4 regions of the Carnobacterium iners genome follow, and region 1 is predicted to be linked to each of the others. Evidence: predicted binding sites of a transcription regulator. Region 1 holds the regulator's gene; each other region holds the start of a gene.

Region 1 (4,585 bases):
ATACCAAATGTTTCTTCCTTCGTATTGGCCAGGTTGGAAGTCTTTTTCAATAGCTACCATTGTATTATTCGAAGAAGATAAATCTGCAGATCCGCCCCAGAAAGCAGGAACAGTCTTAGAAATAGCATTTAATACTTGACTGCTCGTAACTCTTGATGCTAAAGCAGGATCTCCCTCTGAAAAACTTGGCAATTCGCTATCCCAATCTTTTGGAAGTTCGTTATTCATAGCTTGTTCAAATTGTTCTGCTAATTCAGGATACGCCTTACGGTAATCATTAAATAGTGCATTCCACTCTTTTTCTGAATGTGCGCCTTTTTTGATCATGTCTTCTTCAAAACGGTCGCTTACTTCTTCTGGAACAAAGAAATCTTTCCCTTCCCATCCGTAAGCTTTTTTAGCAGCTTCAATGCCTTCTGGGCCTAGTGGAGCGCCATGAACTTTATGAGTTCCTTCATTTGGTGCGCCAAAACCAATAATTGTTTTTACTTCAATAATAGTTGGTTTCGTTGTTTCAGCTTTTGCGGTTTCAATTGCAGCATTAATTTCTTCGATATCATTGCCATCTTTTACTAAGATATGTTGCCAATTATAGGCTTCAAATCGTTGCCCTACATTTTCAGTAAACGCTTTTGATGTTGGTCCATCTAAAGAAATATCGTTTGAATCATACAACATAATTAATTTATCCAGTTTTAAATGACCTGCTAAACTAGCCGCTTCAGATGAAACCCCTTCCATTAAATCGCCGTCTCCGCACAATGCGTATGTGTAATGGTCTACAACTGCAAAATTTTCTTTATTATAAGTTGCTGCTAAATGTGTTTCTGCCATTGCCATACCCACTGCGTTCGCTATTCCTTGGCCTAATGGACCTGTTGTAGCTTCAACACCGTCTGTGAAGTTTACTTCTGGATGTCCTGGAGTTTTACTATTCCATTGACGGAAATTTTTCAAATCCTCAATTGAAACATTGTAACCTGCAAGGTGCAATAAACTATAAAGCATAATAGAACCATGTCCTGCAGAAAGAACGAAACGATCACGATCTACCCATTTTGAATTTTTAGGATTTACTTTCAGATGCTTTGCCCAAAGTGTGTAAGCCATTGGTGCTGCTCCCATTGGTAATCCTGGATGTCCAGAATTAGCTTTTTGGACTCCTTCCATACTAAGTGTTCTAATCGTATTAATAGCTAATTGGTCAGTGTTGTCAAACAATTAAATCATCCTCTCAATTGTGTTAATTTCATTTTACTGTTTTTTAGCGTTCAAATCAACGTCTGAACGCTATTTAATAAAAATAAGTTTTTTAATGGATTCTCTAAATTTAGCGATTGTGCAGACCTTTTTCTTTTTGAATTTGTTTTAATTTATCTGGGGTCACGTCTGCACCATCTTCATCGACAACCTTTAATCCTTCAATATGATTGCGCATGCCCCCTCTAAAGGCTGCTAAATATGCTTCTCTTAGCTTTTTTTGTTCTGACTGCTCGGATAAGCTTAATCCTTCACTTTTAGCTTTTTTTGCTAGAGCGTTGATCCGCTCTATTCGTTCTTTAGATATCATCTTATTCACCTCATAATTCTTATTATTTAAACACTATACCAAAAAACTCTATTTTATGCATCAAAATCGGTTTATCTTAGCGAACATTTGTTTGATTCAGCTATTTATTTGTGTTATTCTAGAAAAGAAATAATAAAAGGAATGAGGTGTATTTAGTTATGCGCAAGACACCAGAATCAAGACAAATTGAAGTTTTGCAATATATTCATGATCAAGTAAAATTAAAAGGCTATCCGCCAACAGTACGTGAAATTGGAACAGCTGTTTCATTGTCTTCTACATCAACTGTACATGGACATTTATCTAGACTTGAAAAGAACGGTTTTATTCAAAGAGATCCTAGTAAGCCACGTGCAATTGAATTAACCTCTACTGGATTAACAAAATTAGGAATTCAACTAGAACAAATCCCTTTATTGGGAACAGTGGCAGCAGGTGAGCCTATCTTAGCTGTTGAAGAAGCTTCTGATTATTTTCCACTTCCCCCTAATCTAAAACAAGAGAGTGATACGTTATTTATGCTAACTATACGAGGAGAAAGTATGATCAATGCTGGTATCTTTGATGGTGACGAAGTCATCATTCGTAAACAATCTAGCGCAAATAATGGAGACATTGTCATCGCCTTAACAAGTGAAGACGAAGCTACTTGTAAAAGATTTTACCGTGAAGATAATTATTACCGCCTTCAGCCGGAAAACGATTCTATGAACGATATTTTACTAGATGAGGTTACTATTCTTGGTAAAGTTGTTAGTCTATATCGTAGTCACATCTTTTAATTTTTTTAAAAGTAAAAAAATAAGCTATTAATTTGATAGAGCTATCTAGCCATCTATTAGCAAACTAAATTTTTTATCTATAGATAAAAAAGACCGACCTTAAGATTAGAATTAAACTCTAATTTTAAGGTCGGTATCACTATAGATAAAAATTTTTTTGCTTTTTCCTGTCCTTAACTAGACTAGTCAAAAATAAATTTACTCATTATCATTAGTATTCCATTAACGCTAAAATATCGTAACCTTCGATTTTATTGCGGCCTTTTAGCTCACTTAACTCAACCAAGAAAGCTGTTCCAACAACTTCTCCACCTAATTGTTCAATTAGTTTAATCGTTGCTGCAATCGTTCCACCTGTAGCTAACAAGTCGTCGCAAACAAGTACCTTTTGACCAGGTTTAATAGCATCTTTATGAATTTGTAAAATGTCATTTCCATACTCTAAACCGTAGCTAACTTCTACCGTTTCACGCGGTAATTTACCTTTTTTTCGAGCAGGAGCAAAACCTATTCCTAACTCGTAAGCTACTGGGCACCCCACAATAAATCCTCGTGCCTCAGGTCCTACAATCATATCTACACCTTTATCTTTTGCATATTTAACAATTTCATTTGTTGCAAATCGGTAAGCCTCACCGTCAGCCATCAAAGGAGATATATCGCGAAAAATAATTCCTTCTTCTGGAAAATCAGGTACATCAGCTATATAATTTTTTAAATCCATTCCATTTTCCTCCGTTTCAATTCTACAGTTCTTTATTTAATTGACTTTTAATCCAGCTTTCAAGCTCTGCAAAGCGACTGTAGATCAGGGCTTCTTCTGCGGCAAATTTCCCCAGTCGTTTTTGATAAACTTTTGTATCTATTAATCCTATTTTTTTTACATTTGGCACACTATTCATAATACCATCTTGTATTGTAACAAAATCTACTTCAAAAAACACGTTGATTATAAAAATTAATGTGTTTTCCTTTAATTTTAAATGACTAGATAAATTTTTAATTTTATGTCTAACATCAATATTCTTATGCGTTGCAATATATTTAAAGACTTGTGAAAATTGCATTCGGCTTGGCATACCCTCTAAATAGATGCTTTCTCGATTAAAGAAGCTCACGTAAATACTAGATGGCTTGCTATTATTTAGTAGCTCACTTAATAAATCTAAATGATTTGGACAATCAACTAAAACTAATTTACTTGATTTCATGGTCATCTGCTCAATATCTTTTGGGTTTGTTATCAAATAAGAATAAGCGTTTTTGGGCACATTTCCTTGGTATTCTTTGTAATTTTTCTCGTTAAAAAAGATATAGTCAGCCATTGGTAATTGCCAGATGCTTGTTGCTATTCTAGTGCTTCTTAGATCAAATAGTTGTGTGCCTTTGACTACCAAGTCCCCTAGCATCAACTGAGGCTTACGTAAACTATTCCACTCATTAATATTAAGTTTACCGATAACAGACACTTGGGCTTGTGCTCCTATATTTTCTGCCATCGTTCCCAAATGAAATCCTATTGCATCTAAGACTGAATCACCTTCGAGTAACTTCAACTTCAAATGAGTTTTTTCACTTCCAATTCTTTTAATTTCTTGAACTTGAACTTGTTCGAAAAGAAATGTTGGTTTTGGATTATCTGTACCAAATGGGGCCAGTTTTTGTAACTCTTCAATCGCCTTTACAGTCACCTCTTCAATATGCAACTTTTCATCAATAACAAAAGCTTCTTCTAGTTTGTTATTTCCTGCTTTTTGTTGTAAAAATGCATTTAACTCTGTTCTCATTGCCGTTATATTTTCAATTGGGAGAGTTAATCCAGCAGCCATTTGATGTCCACCAAATTTTGTTATCAAGTGCTCTGTATCTTCTAAAGCATGGTATAAGTGATAGGCCAAAGTACTTCTACCAGAACCTTTTGCGTATCCCTTTTCTTGATCGATAGTAAGAATAATAGCTGGTTTTCCAGTTTTAGCTACTATTTTACTCGCTACGATTCCTAATACGCCTTCATGCCATCCTTGTTTTGCTAAAACATAAATACCTTGATTAGAATCTTCTAGGTCAATCATTTCTAAAGCTTCAGTTGTTATTTCAGTTACAATTGCCTGTCTTTCGCTATTTTTTTTATTAACCATTTCCGCTAACTTTGAGGCCTCTTCGTCATCAAAAGTTGTTAATAATTCAACAGCTGGAGCTGCATCCCCTAATCGTCCGACAGCATTCAGTCTTG
Region 2 (4,585 bases), 400 kb from region 1:
CTAACTTCTCTAGACGATGAATATAGTTTTCAAGTGACTCGCTTCTAGCTCCCGGTCTAGCAGCAGATAAAGCATCTGAAGCTGCAACTAAGACAGAAATAACTGAAGTGGCTTCCACATCCCCATGATGAGAGGCAATTGCATTAATCACTGTTTCATTTTCTTTATAACGCATAGCAATTTCTGCACCGATTTCCACATGTGAACCTTCAACTTCGTGGTCTAATGCCTTTCCAATATCATGAAGCAATCCTGCACGTTTAGCTAACGTTACGTCTTCTCCTAATTCAGCAGCAAGCACTCCTGCTAGCTTAGCAACTTCAATCGAATGTTGCAAAACATTTTGTCCATAACTGGTCCTAAAGCGCAAACGTCCTAGTATTTTTATAATATCAGGATGAATCGAATGTACTCCAACTTCAAATGTTGCTTGTTCACCAATTTCGCGGATTCGTTCGTCCATTTCTTTACGTGATTTCTCGACCATTTCTTCAATGCGAGCAGGATGAATCCTACCATCTTGAATAAGTTTTTCGAGTGTCATACGGGCAATTTCACGACGAATTGGATCAAATCCACTTAAAATAACTGCTTCTGGTGTATCATCAATAATTAAATCAATCCCAGTTAATGTTTCAAGAGCACGTATATTACGGCCCTCACGGCCAATAATACGGCCTTTCATCTCATCATTTGGTAAAGAAACGACAGAAACTGTAGATTCAGAAACTTGGTCTGCAGCACTTCTTTGAATAGCTAAAGCAATCAAATCACGTGCGCGACGATCTCCTTCTTCTTTTGCTTTCTCTTCAGAATGTTTCACCATGACCGCAAGTTCATGAGATAATTGTTCTTCTGTTTCTTCTATAATAATATGTTTAGCATCTTCTCGTGAAAGAGCGGCTACATTTTCTAGTACTATTTCTTGTTGTTCAACTATTTTTCTTGCTTGATTCTCCAAATCGTCCAATAATTGTTGTTTTAAAACTAATTTTTCTTCTTTTGCTTCAAGTGTCCGTTCACGTTTTTCTAAGCTATCATTTTTACGGTCAATATTATCTTCACGTTGCACTAACCGATTTTCTTGTCTTAGAATCTCATTTCTTCTTTCTTTCAGCTCAGTTTCAATTTCAGTTCTATATTTGTAGTTTTCATCCCTCGCTTCTAACATCGCTTCCTTTTTCATGGTTTCTGCTTCTCTTTGCGCTTCATCCAATATTCCAGTTGCAGTGTTTCTAGCACCAACCAATTCTTTTTCATGTTTTGATTTTCGGATGGCATATCCTACAAAAATACCAACAATTAAAGTAACGATAGCGAAGGCTATACTGTTAAAATTCATTCTTCCACCTCCGTATCTTATTTAATTTATTTTTTCCTGTTTATTAACTATTGATTATCTGGTAGTACTTTGTTCTTTTCCACCAATAAAAACCTACCTATTATCTAAAGATAAAATAAAGGATACCTTAATTTTAATTGTCTACACTGGACATGTCAACTGAATAATAACTTTTAGGGCTGATTACCTTGTTTTTGTCTATAAAATAAGACCAATATCTTCTTTAGTCTTTATTTCCAGCCTCTTTTTCTTTCAAAAAAAGAAGCTAAACGGATATAATCCAATTTAGCTTCTTTAAATAGTTCAAAAAATAGTTCAAAAAATTTATTTTTCTTCCGTTAAAGATGACTTACCTTTTTTTTCTAGAGTTGCATCAGGTTTCTTTTTTTCAGTTTTTTCAACTTTCTCAGTTTCTTCTGGTGCATCACCTATACCATAAGCTGCACGTACTTTTTTCTCAATTTCGACTCTTAGTTCCGGATGGTCTAAGAAATAACGTTTTGCATTTTCGCGCCCTTGTCCGATTCTTTCGCCTTCATAAGAATACCAAGCTCCTGCTTTATCGATAATGTCTTTTTCTGACCCCATGTCTACAAGTTCGCCAACTTGAGAAATTCCTTCTCCGTACATAATATCAACTTCTGCTACTCTAAATGGTGGGGCTACTTTATTTTTTACTACTTTTATTTTTGTTCTATTTCCCACAATATCCGTACCTTGTTTAATTTGTTCTGCACGTCTGACTTCTAAGCGAATCGTTGCATAAAATTTAAGAGCACGGCCACCTGGTGTTATTTCAGGATTACCAAACATCACTCCTACTTTTTCACGAATCTGATTGATGAATAAAGCAATTGTTTTTGTTTTATTAATTGAACCAGATAATTTACGCAGAGCTTGAGACATCAAACGAGCTTGTAAACCAACATGACTGTCTCCCATTTCGCCTTCGATTTCTGCACGAGGAACTAATGCAGCCACTGAATCAATGACAACAATATCAACAGCACCACTTGAAACTAATGCATCGGCAATCTCTAATCCTTGTTCGCCTGTATCAGGTTGTGACAAGAGCAACTCATCAATATCTACTCCTAATGCTGCTGCATATTTAGGATCTAATGCATTTTCAGCATCAATAAACGCAGCTATTCCACCTTGTTTTTGGACTTCTGCTACTGCATGCAAGGCAACTGTTGTTTTACCAGAACTTTCTGGTCCGTATACTTCTATGATTCTTCCTCTTGGAAAGCCACCTACCCCCAATGCTACATCTAATGCTAATGAACCACTTGGAATAGTTGAAATACGAGTATCAACTTTTTCTCCTAATTTCATGACTGAACCTTTACCGAAGTTTTTTTCAATTTTTTTCAAAGCTAGCTCTAGCGCTTGCTTACGATCTTCTGCCATTTTATGTCCCCCTAAATTATCTATTCATTGCCCTTTTATTTATCTAATTAGTTTTTATTTTTTATCAGTCTCACAACATCTATCATACTTTCTTTTTTTATAAAATGCAAGAAAAAAGCGAACAAACATTCGGTACGTTTTTGACTCTGTTTTTTAAACTAGTCTAGTAAGTCTCTATAAATTAAGTGTAGCCCTGACAAAACTGAGAGTTCCCTATTCTTATTTCTATCACCTTCGAAATTGAAACATTTTGCATACGTTTCTTTGTTTTTCACTGCTATACCTATCCAAACTGTGCCCGGTTTTTTATTTTCTAGTTCTAACGGACCAGCTACGCCTGTAAATGAGATTCCTATATCCGAATTGAATAATTGTCTAACATTCTCTGCCATTTTAATAGCACATTGACTACTAACAACTCCAAATTGATCTATTATTTTACGGTCAACATTAAGCTGCTCTTCTTTTATACGATTGCTGTAAGTAACTAGCCCACCTTCAAAAAATTCTGAAGCGCCAGATGTACTTGTCAGCATACTTTGAAAAGCCCCGCCTGTTAAACTTTCAGCTGCTGAGAGCGTTAATTTTTTCTCTTTTATTAATTTGCTAACCACTTCAACTAAGCTATTGTCGTCACCATAGCCGTATATATAGTCTCCGGCACGTTCTCTTATGATAGCTTCTAGATTGTCCAACTTTTTTTCACACTCTGTATTAGAGCTGCCATTTGCTGTTAGACGCAAGCTAACTTCATATTTACCTGTATAAGAAGCAAGTGTTGGATTTAGTTGATTTTCAATTAAATCATCTATTAAGGTGACTAGACGTGACTCTCCTATTCCATAAAAGCGTAAAACTCTTGATAATAAAACGGTCTCTTTTGATGTTTGTTTTAACAATAGAGGTTTTACTTCTTGTTCAAACATCTTCTCCAGTTCATGTGGGGGACCCGGTAACAGTAAAAAAGACTGATTTTCTAAGTTTAAAAACATCCCTACTGCTAACCCATTATTATTTTTCAAAACAACTGATCCTTCTATTATTAATGCTTGAAGTTGATTATTTTCCGTCATTGGGTGTTTTCTTTGTTTATGGAATAGGCGTATTTTTTTCATTGCCGCTTCATCTATCACTAACTCTTTGCCAAGATGTTCTGCTACTACTTGTTTCGTTACATCATCTTTTGTTGGGCCCAATCCACCAGTTAAAATTACTAACTCACTTCTCTTTTCAGCAAGCTCTATCGCCTCTTTTAATCTTTTAGGGTTATCTCCTACAACAGATTGGTGATAGACTTCTATCCCTAATGTTGCTAATTCTTTAGACAAGAAAGTCGCATTCGTATTGACTACCTGCCCTAATAATAATTCTGTTCCAATTGCAATTATTTCAGCATTCATTAAATTCTCCTCACTTATAGTTAATATACGTTTCTCAATCACATTTTATTTTTATCTTAGATAATAACTTGTTACCTAAGAAAAGGCTGGAACAATTGTCCCAGCCTATTTTGTCTATATTCTCCTAGTTTTACGTTAAATCCAGGCGTTAAATTCAGGTTACATTGACCCTTTAAAAACAATTTTATTTTTCACGAAATAATCAATTCCTGAATAAATAGTAAAGAATAAACAGATATACAACATGATATCAGCTAAAGGGATACCTAAGCCTTCAAAAGGTAAGTTGTCTACTAGCAATAGTATGATAGCAATCATTTGAGTCATCGTCTTAATTTTACCTGGCCACGCTGCGGCCAAAACTGTCCCACCTTGTTCAACTAGTAATAGGCGTAATCCTGTTACGGCTAGTTCTCTACAAACGATAATC
Region 3 (4,585 bases), 240 kb from region 1:
GTTTGCATTTGCTCCTGCTCCATATTGAACGAATCCAGTCTTACTTAATTGAACTATTTTTCCTCCTCCACCAACCCAATGGCTAACAAAAGCGCCTCCTTTCAAAGCTTGTTGAGCCATAAAAGTTAGTTCGTTTTCCAATGCATTTTTACCAGTATTAAGGGCATTGCCTGATTCGTGGGCAATAATAATAGTTGATTTAATTAGTGGGTATTGTTTAAATACAATGAGTCTTTTTTCGATTTGATTAGACATCTAACTCCTCCATTTTTTATTATCTCTTTGATAAACGGTCGACGGTTTATGATGAGATAACGAAAACGAGCGAATGAACGTTACATTTTCAAAGAATAAGTCGGCGCTGAGGGTTCTTCTTTGATTGAGTATTTAGTTTTTGCTATCATTAAGGTAGTTAGACAAATGAACAGGTAGTTTAGTTGATTTAAAAAGCTAAATGATTTTAGAGAGGAAGAGTGAAGACCATGCAAAGAATTGTAGAAGGAACGTACGCATCAACTGAAGAAGCAATAAAAGCAGTAGAGCGCTTATTAAATGAGGGCTATCTAGCTGAAGAACTACTCATTATAACGGATGAAAAGCATGAAGATGAGTTAGAAGATTTAACTTTAGTAGACGTCGAATCGGTTGAAGACGATGAAGATAACGATGAAGATGACGAAGAAGAGTCGCTTTGGGATAAAATCAAAGAAACATTCCGAATGGGCGACTATACGAATGATAATGAGTCTAATACGTTAGTTGAACATGGTGTTGATGTCGAAACAGCAGAGCATTTTAGCGAGTCCTTAGAAAATCATGAGATTATTATTCTAACAAACAGCACGGCTCCTGCTCATTCAAAGCAATTATCATCGGTAAATAAAGATGTGTTAAACGACGATGAAAAAAATGAAGCTAGTCTATCTGCTAAGGAACAAGTAGAACCTAGTGAAACAGAAACAAAAGAAGCGATGAATCCGGCAACGGGAGAAGGCGAGCTATTTGATCCTTCTAAATCTCAGTCTGCAAGAGAAGACGTACCCGGAACGTCAACTGCATCTTCACCAGATAAAGAAGTAAACCATGATAATAGCGAACGAGATTTACTTAAACAAGATAGAAAAGATGCACCTCATCTAACTGGTGATGAAGAAACAGTTAACACAGAAGAGGGCAACCATGTTTATCCCGACAACATTAGCACAGGTGTTGTTGGAGAAGGTTTAACAGTGGAGACAGAACCTAGAAAAGCAGAGCATCCCAATCCGCACAACGATATTCCTGAAAGTGATGCTTATTACAGCAATAAATATGAAAATGCTGGTGGGAAAACAATTAAAGATGACGAAGAGCAATAAAACTTACTTGGCCCGATGAATGCAACGTTTTATTCGGGCTACTTATTTTAGCCACGTATGTATCCGCTTTATTAATAAATAAAGTAAGGTGATTCCTATTATTGACTGACAAACTAAAAAATAGAAAGAAGTGTATAAAAATGAGTAAAGTAGTTGAATCCTCTTACAACACAGTAGATGAAACAATTTTTGCTGTAGAACGCTTATTAAGTGAAGGCCGTATGGTGAACGATATTATTATTGTGACAAGCAAAACAAATTATTCGGATATTCAAAATCGAACATTAGTTGAAGTTGATAAGGTTTCTACTGATGGAGATTATAATATGTGGGAAAAAATAAAAGAGATGTTTACAGACGTTAGCCCAGAGTTAGCATTAGAGCATTATGGAATTGATAAACAAACGGCTCTCCAGTATAATGATGTTTTAAAATCCGGTAATTATGTTATTCTTGTAAAAGAAGACAATGGTATTCCAATTCGTCAACAGCTAGAAAACGGTCCTAAAGAACTGGGTAAATCAAGCAAGGAAGAAAAGAACAATAAACCAATTGGACGAGGCGGAAGTGGCTCGAAAGTTATTTCAAATACTTCGGAACCTACTGGTAAATCAGCCGTTTATTATGATAAGGATGTCGGTCTATTAAATCAAGAAATTGATTTTTTAAGTGAAAAATATTCTGGTAGACCAGAAGATAGAACGGACGAGAATGCCGGTTTTAGTAAAGCGAGACAACTTAAACCAGTCGGACGAGGCGGCAGTGGCGTTAGAAAAACGAAAGATACAACGCTACCCGAAGGAGAAAGTGCGATGCCTAGTTTCGAGGATAGATACTTGAGTGATGGCACGCTTCAAGATAATACGAAACCGATTACAAATGAAGCGAAAAGAAAACAATCTGTTAATACCTATGATCCAACAGATAATCCGTTGCAAGGAAATCCAACAGATGAAACAGGAAACCAAATAAACGATAGACACGAGACGGCAGTTGAAGATTCTCAAGATTTACCCCGTTTTACTGGCAATTCAATCACAGGGCAACCGGTTGTTGATCCGCTAGCTGATAAAGAATAAAAAGGAAAAATCAAAGTAACCGATAGAAGGAAGTTTTTTGCTTCTAATCGGTTGCTTTTTTTTAGTGTTAGTAGGCAAACTTCTGTTCTATTTTTTGAAACAATCTATGGTATACTAGGACAACCGATACAATTATAGGAGGCGAATACCTGTGACAGACGATTCATTTAAAAAAATAGTTTCTTCAAAGGATCTAACGCCTGATGAAGATTTACCAAAAATAACCAAAATTGAGACACAAAAAAGAAAAGGACGTTACAATATTTATTTAGATGAAGATTATGCTTTCCCAATAGATGAAGCTATTCTGGTAAAGTATGCTTTATATAAAGGAATGGTTATCTCTGATGACTTCAGAGAAGAATTAGAATCAGAAGATGGCTTTAGAAAAGCGTATACGAGGTCTTTAAATTATTTGAATTATGGCTTGCGTTCTGAAAAAGAAGTGCGTGATGATTTAGCTAAACATGAGTTTTCAGACGTGGCAGATGAGGTTATCGAAAAGCTAGAGGAACAAGGCTACTTAGATGATTTAATGTATGCAGAAAGTTATACACGTACGGGAGCCAATGTTGGAGGCAAAGGTCCTCGTGTCATCAAGCAAGAATTAAAAAGACGAGGCATTGCTGAAGAAAATATTGAAAAGGCAAGTGAGCAGTATCCATTTGACCAAATGGTTGAAAATGGGATTCAACTAGCTGAAAAAGTTATTCGTCGTTCTTCCCAACATTCTACTCGTGAAACCAATAATAAATTGCGCCAAAACCTGATGCAAAAAGGATTTGACTCAGATATTATTACACAAGTATTAGAAGAAGTGACCGTTGAAAAAGAAGAAGATGAAGAATATGTAGCAATAAAAGCGCAAGGAGATAAAATCTGGCGTAAGCAAGCTAAATTAAAAGGCTATAAAAAAATTCAAAAAGTAAAAAGTAGTTTGTTTCAAAAAGGGTTTACAGGAGAATTAATCAATCAATTTATTGAGGAAAAAGAATTGGAAGATCAAAACGAATGACAAAAAAAAGAGAGCAACAAAATGAGACAAGAGCATTACTAGATCAGCATGGTATTCAAATGTGGTCAGAAGAAAAAATTGAACGATTCAGAGCAACGCTATTAAGTTGGTATGATATTGAAAAAAGGACGTTGCCATGGAGAATAAGCAATGACCCTTATCGTATCTGGGTATCTGAAATTATGCTACAACAAACGCGTGTAGACACTGTCATTCCTTATTACCTAAATTTTATGGAGCAATTTCCAACGATTAAAGACTTGTCTCAAGCGCATGAAGACAAGTTATTGAAGGCTTGGGAAGGATTAGGTTACTACTCACGAGTTCGTAATATGCAAAAAGCAGCTAAACAGATCATGACCGACTATGAAGGTGAAATGCCTCGTGATCCAAAAGAAATCATTAAATTAAGTGGTATAGGTCCTTACACTGCAGGTGCGATAGCGAGTATGGCTTTTGATTTACCAGAACCGGCAGTAGACGGTAATGTGATGCGAGTGGTGAGTCGTCTTTTTGAAATAGAGGTAGATATTGCTAAACCAGCTAGTCGAAAAATTTTTGAAGCAGTAATGAGAGAAATCATTGATCCTTATAAGCCTGGTGATTTCAATCAAGCCTTTATGGATTTAGGCTCAAGCATTTGTACACCTAAAAATTATCACCCAGAGCTAAGTCCAATTAAAGAATTTAATGCGTCCTATATAAATGAAACCTGGGCGAACTACCCTGTGAAGAGTAAAAAGAAAAAAGCCGTTCCAGTTTATTACGACGGGTTCTTAATCGAAAATGAGCACGGTGAGTTTTTACTAGAAAAACGACCAAAAGAAGGCTTATTAGCTAATATGTGGATTTTTCCATTGTTAGAAGAACAGGAAAAAGAAAGAGAAAACACGATTAAACTCCAGAAGAAACTAAAAGAGGACTATTCCATTGAAATTAGGTTAATGGAGAAATCTTTTTCAGAAGTAACTCATATTTTCAGTCATTTGAAATGGACCATCGCTGTCTATTACGGCAAACTTTCTTGCGTTGAAAAAGTACTACCAGAAAAGTGTCAGTGGGTTCATCCTGATAATTTTAACGAGTATACCTTTCCCGGTCCACAAACAAAACTATGGCAAAGTTATTTGGCG
Region 4 (4,585 bases), 230 kb from region 1:
GTTCCTCTTAAACGAACACCTGAATAAAATTCTTTTTCTTCAGATAGCTTACCTTCATTTACAGCTGTTTCTAAATTTTCAACATACTTTTCAACGGACTCAAAGGAGATAGAAACATCCTCTGAATTAGCGTAGCCAAAGTGGCTACAGCGGATACTTCTGATGTATTTTTCCGGAAGGGTCATCTCACATTTTTTATTTTTAAAAAAAGAAGAATCGACTACTGGAGCTGCCCCTAATAGATAAGTCAAAATCCAACGATAACGCAAAAAATTTCTTGCCAGTTTTAAATAAACAAATGACTGAAACTGAACTAAATTAGTATAATCTTTTTGGTTTAAGTACAATTGTCGCATCATCTCTTTATCTAATTCAAAATTGTAGTGTATCCCACTTAGCATTTGCTTGTTTTTTCCATATTTAGCTGCTAAATGATTTCGATAAGCTACTGCGTCCTGATTATCTAAATCCGCTATTGGAATGATAGACTCTTCCGGTAAAGGAACTGGCATGCTCATCGGCCAGATAAATTCATCCTTAGGAATTGTTCTGAGCGTAACATCGTGAATACCCTTCAGCCAACGATTCGTTTCGTAGATAGAATGAAGTGGAGGAGTGATTAGTTCTAATTGCGTTTCACTAAAATCTGTTTGTATATAAGGGTGAAAAGAACGATTCCCAAGTTCAGATGGGTGTTTTGCTAAAGACAACTCTCCAGAATTTAAAACACGCAATCCTTCTTTTTCGATTCCATAAATAGCTTGATGAAATGCTTGATCCATTTCAATTTCTTTAATATTGTCTTTAATTGTCTTCATTTTAAAATTTACCTCTTTTTTCTTTAATTTGTTTTTCAATTTCAGTTTCAATTCTAGTTTCTGGAGCATATTCTTGTTCCCAATTTTTTGGTTTTAGTACTTTTCCGTCCCCTAGACGATAGTGAGGCTTGCCATCAGGAAATAATTTCCCCATATTAGCTTCATGTACGATGGTTGAAATGGGTGTTGGGTCTACGCCCATTAAAACAAAAGAACCATAATTAAAGTAGTTGGCATCTATTAAAGCATCTACTTGGCCAACTAAAATTGATTTAACCTCTTTTTTTTCTATTTTTATTTTTGCTACTGTTTTATTAATAGTGTACTCCCATTGTTGGATTATTTTTTCAAATAGAATCAAATCTCCTTGCACACTTGCATATAGGAACTCTATTATTTCTTCTGTTGAAAAATTCGCCCGATTGAGTGCTTCTTTTGAAGTAAGCGCTGTTGGAGTACTATTATCTGTTGGATTAAAAACAGCATGAAATTCTTTGACTTGTTTGAATGTAGATACTTCAGTCATCTTTACTATTACTCCTATCCCTTTTTGAAACTTATCAAAATGAGTCTTCTGTTGTATTTTTCATCAGCGAATGCTTTCTCAGCGCTATATTTTCTGATTCTAAAACTGTGCGCTTTATCTCTGATTCTTTTAGATCCGGTTGCATGAGAGTTAAAAATCTAAAATCACCAGCAAAAGAACGCTCTATTTTATCTGAATTTTTTTTGCTCATTAAATTTTGCATACTGTCCAATCAACATCGTTTGTAATAATTGTGTTTTTTCGTTTTTTATTTTTTTCTCTTTTCTTCCTTGTACTAAATAAATATAAAATAAATACAATGCTGCACAGGCTATTAGTATAGGCATTCTTGATTCAATTGCAAATTCTTTTTCTTAAAAAGTTAAATAACAACTGTTCGATAAAAAGAATTATGGCTATAATAAGCTTTAAACCTTTATTTTTTTGACATTCGTTGGTTTAGTATACTAATCTAATTGATTAGCTAATTCTAATTCATACTGTTCTCTTTTTTCTTGCAAAATAAAAAACAATTTAACTTCTTTACTTTCTGAATTGATATCAAGTTATTCTTGGTCTAAAGCAAGCCACTCGCTCTCTTTGCTCAAGTAGTCTAAATAACCATCCACCTCATTTTGATAATCTTGTTTTTTCTAGTTAAGTTATTTTCGAATTCAATAGTTTTATTTTTAAACCAGATATCTATTTGTACTTCTTCTTGCTCAAATTATTTTTTTAACAGTTACTTTTTAACAGCATAATTAACTTCTAAAAGTGCCGTTTTTTTCTCGGTATCTTGGATATTTTCTTGTTTTTCTTTTTCTATTTCTTTTTTAGACTGTTTGATACTCTGTTTAAATTCAACTAGTTGCTCTTGAACCTGCCGATAGATACTATCCGTTTGACGGTAAGCTTCATTTAATATATTTTCAGCTTCCAACTTTGCCTTTATTTCGATGTTAGATAATTCTGGTACAATGAAAGATGAATCTTCTTTTAACTCTAACTTTCCCCCCATGGTTCCCACTCCTTTATAAACCGAAAATTCTAAGAAAATCTTATTTTTCTATTAAACGACTTCACTTTTTCTTTTAATTAATGATAGCATAATTCCTTAATAATAGGGAATATTACTTACTTTTTATCATTTTAAATTAATAATTTATACAAACAAACGTTCCTTCTAACTAGATGCTAAACTTTTAAAGTGATATACTAATAAGGTAACTATTATGGAGGTGTAAAACATGAATAAACCTTTGGCATTCCTTATGCGGCCTACTCGAATTGATCAAATTATTGGACAAACACACTTGGTAGGACCAGGTAAAATTATTCAACGTATGGTCGATGCAAAAATGCTTTCTTCTATGATTTTATACGGACCTCCAGGTACTGGAAAAACAAGTATTGCAAGTGCTATTGCGGGTTCTACTCAATATGCTTTTCGTATGTTGAATGCTGCTACTGACAACAAAAAAGATTTACAAATCGTTGCTGAAGAAGCAAAAATGAGTGGTTCTGTCATTCTTTTGCTTGACGAAGTCCACCGTTTAGATAAACCCAAGCAAGATTTTTTATTGCCACATTTAGAAAGTGGTCGGATTATTTTAATTGGAGCAACGACCGAGAATCCTTATATTTCAATTAGTCCTGCTATTAGAAGTCGAGCCCAAATTTTTGAATTAAAGCCGCTTTCTATTGAAGATATACAACTAGCTCTAAATTCTGCTCTTGAAGATAGGGAGCGAGGTTTAGGTAAATACCACGTTCGCATCACAGATGATGCTTTATTGCACCTCTCAAGAGCAACTAACGGAGACCTGAGAAGCTCTCTCAATGGATTAGAGTTAGCCGTTAAGTCTACTAATCCAGATGATAATGGAATCATTCAAATTACTCTAGATATTGTAGAAGAATGCATTCAGCGAAAAGCCTTGACCCATGACAAAGATGGCGATGCTCATTATGATGTTATTTCAGCACTTCAGAAATCTATTAGAGGCAGTGATGTTAATGCATCTTTGCATTACTTAGGCCGATTGATTGAAGCAGGTGACTTATCCATTATTGCAAGAAGGTTAATGGTCATTGCTTATGAAGATATTGGACTAGCTAACCCTTCTGCTGCTCAAAGGACAGTTACAGCAATCCAAGCATCCGAAAGACTGGGCTTTCCGGAGGCTAGAATCCCGTTAGCTACTGTAGTGATTGATTTGTGTCTTTCACCAAAATCAAATTCTTCTATTATTGCAATTGATGCAGCTTTGCAAGATATTCGTTCTGGAAAAAGTAGTGACGTACCGGATCATTTAAGAGATTCTCATTATAAAGGTGCAAAAAAGTTAGATCGTGGGGTAAGCTACAAGTATCCTCACAGTTATCCAGAAGCATGGGTTAAACAACAGTATTTACCTAATAAATTACAAAAAGCTATTTACTATTATCCAAATCATACTGGAAAATATGAAGATGCTTTAGCAAGACAATACAGTAAAATCAATCAAAGGAAATAATGAGATAGCGCTATCTTTGCTGTAATATAGGTATATTCCATATTCTTAAGGACTCTTAAATTATTGACATTATCTTATGTGCATGCTAGTATAAAGATAAGAATTCTGAGATGTTCGTCACGTCCAACATGTGTTGACCGAACAATTAATAATACCTTGGGATCCAAACTGACTCAAGCAAATAACAAGCCTTTTCACTTGGTAGTTAGACGTTTGACAGTGGAGCCCACCTGCTAAATGCGGGTTCAATACAACCTGGACGTATAAACGGCATCACCGGATTTCTTATTAAAGTTGAAAAACTTTGAAAGCCATTCTTTATTGAGTGGCTTTTTTCTATTTTATCACCTCTAAACTACTAAAAAAAACTAATCCTAGCTATTGACAGAAGGGATAAACTGGTATGTTACTACAAATTCTATTTGGCGTTTTCGCATTTCTTTTATTCTCATTACCCTTTTTCTTAATAAGTGGTAATGCAATCGTTTTCATTCCGATAACTAACGTTGAAAGAAAAAAATTTACTCATAACTTTTTTTTAGTTTTGGTATATTTTTTACTTTTTTAGCCTTTGCTAGTGTTATCCCAATTTTCTATCCCTCTATTTGGTTTTCATTTAGTGTTTTAAGTTTAGCTAGTTTTTTTATACTTATTTTTATTTTCAGCTTATATTATTTTATGTAATTTTATTCGATTCTCTTATCTTAACTATCTATTGAATGGTA

The links. Region 1 encodes LexA, which represses DNA repair genes until DNA is damaged. Its sites were predicted from a motif close to CNAACANNTGTTNG; they were not measured.
Region 2: the regulator LexA is predicted to act here: its motif matches at 2,874-2,887, upstream of recA (recombinase RecA).
Region 3: the regulator LexA is predicted to act here: its motif matches at 2,513-2,526, upstream of recX (recombination regulator RecX).
Region 4: the regulator LexA is predicted to act here: its motif matches at 2,512-2,525, upstream of B9Y54_RS10705 (replication-associated recombination protein A).

The regions. Positions count from the first base shown of each region.
Region 1 is NZ_FXBJ01000002.1:2,005,072-2,009,656, forward strand. Features, by position in the region: gene tkt (transketolase) at 1-1,221, opposite strand, end outside; gene B9Y54_RS09550 (DUF896 family protein) at 1,331-1,570, opposite strand; gene lexA (transcriptional repressor LexA) at 1,729-2,352, shown strand; gene B9Y54_RS09560 (adenine phosphoribosyltransferase) at 2,564-3,076, opposite strand; gene recJ (single-stranded-DNA-specific exonuclease RecJ) at 3,099-4,585, opposite strand, start outside.
Region 2 is NZ_FXBJ01000002.1:2,405,130-2,409,714, forward strand. Features, by position in the region: gene rny (ribonuclease Y) at 1-1,342, opposite strand, end outside; gene recA (recombinase RecA) at 1,667-2,755, opposite strand; gene B9Y54_RS11520 (competence/damage-inducible protein A) at 2,914-4,155, opposite strand; gene pgsA (CDP-diacylglycerol--glycerol-3-phosphate 3-phosphatidyltransferase) at 4,315-4,585, opposite strand, start outside.
Region 3 is NZ_FXBJ01000002.1:1,764,534-1,769,118, forward strand. Features, by position in the region: gene B9Y54_RS08460 (peptidoglycan-binding protein) at 1-255, opposite strand, end outside; gene B9Y54_RS08465 (general stress protein) at 483-1,358, shown strand; gene B9Y54_RS08470 (general stress protein) at 1,499-2,437, shown strand; gene recX (recombination regulator RecX) at 2,589-3,452, shown strand; gene mutY (A/G-specific adenine glycosylase) at 3,449-4,585, shown strand, end outside.
Region 4 is NZ_FXBJ01000002.1:2,235,298-2,239,882, forward strand. Features, by position in the region: gene gshAB (bifunctional glutamate--cysteine ligase GshA/glutathione synthetase GshB) at 1-818, opposite strand, end outside; gene B9Y54_RS10695 (pyrophosphohydrolase domain-containing protein) at 820-1,344, opposite strand; gene B9Y54_RS12360 (hypothetical protein) at 1,379-1,555, opposite strand; gene B9Y54_RS10700 (hypothetical protein) at 2,087-2,362, opposite strand; gene B9Y54_RS10705 (replication-associated recombination protein A) at 2,592-3,860, shown strand; RNA gene ssrS (6S RNA) at 3,960-4,147, shown strand.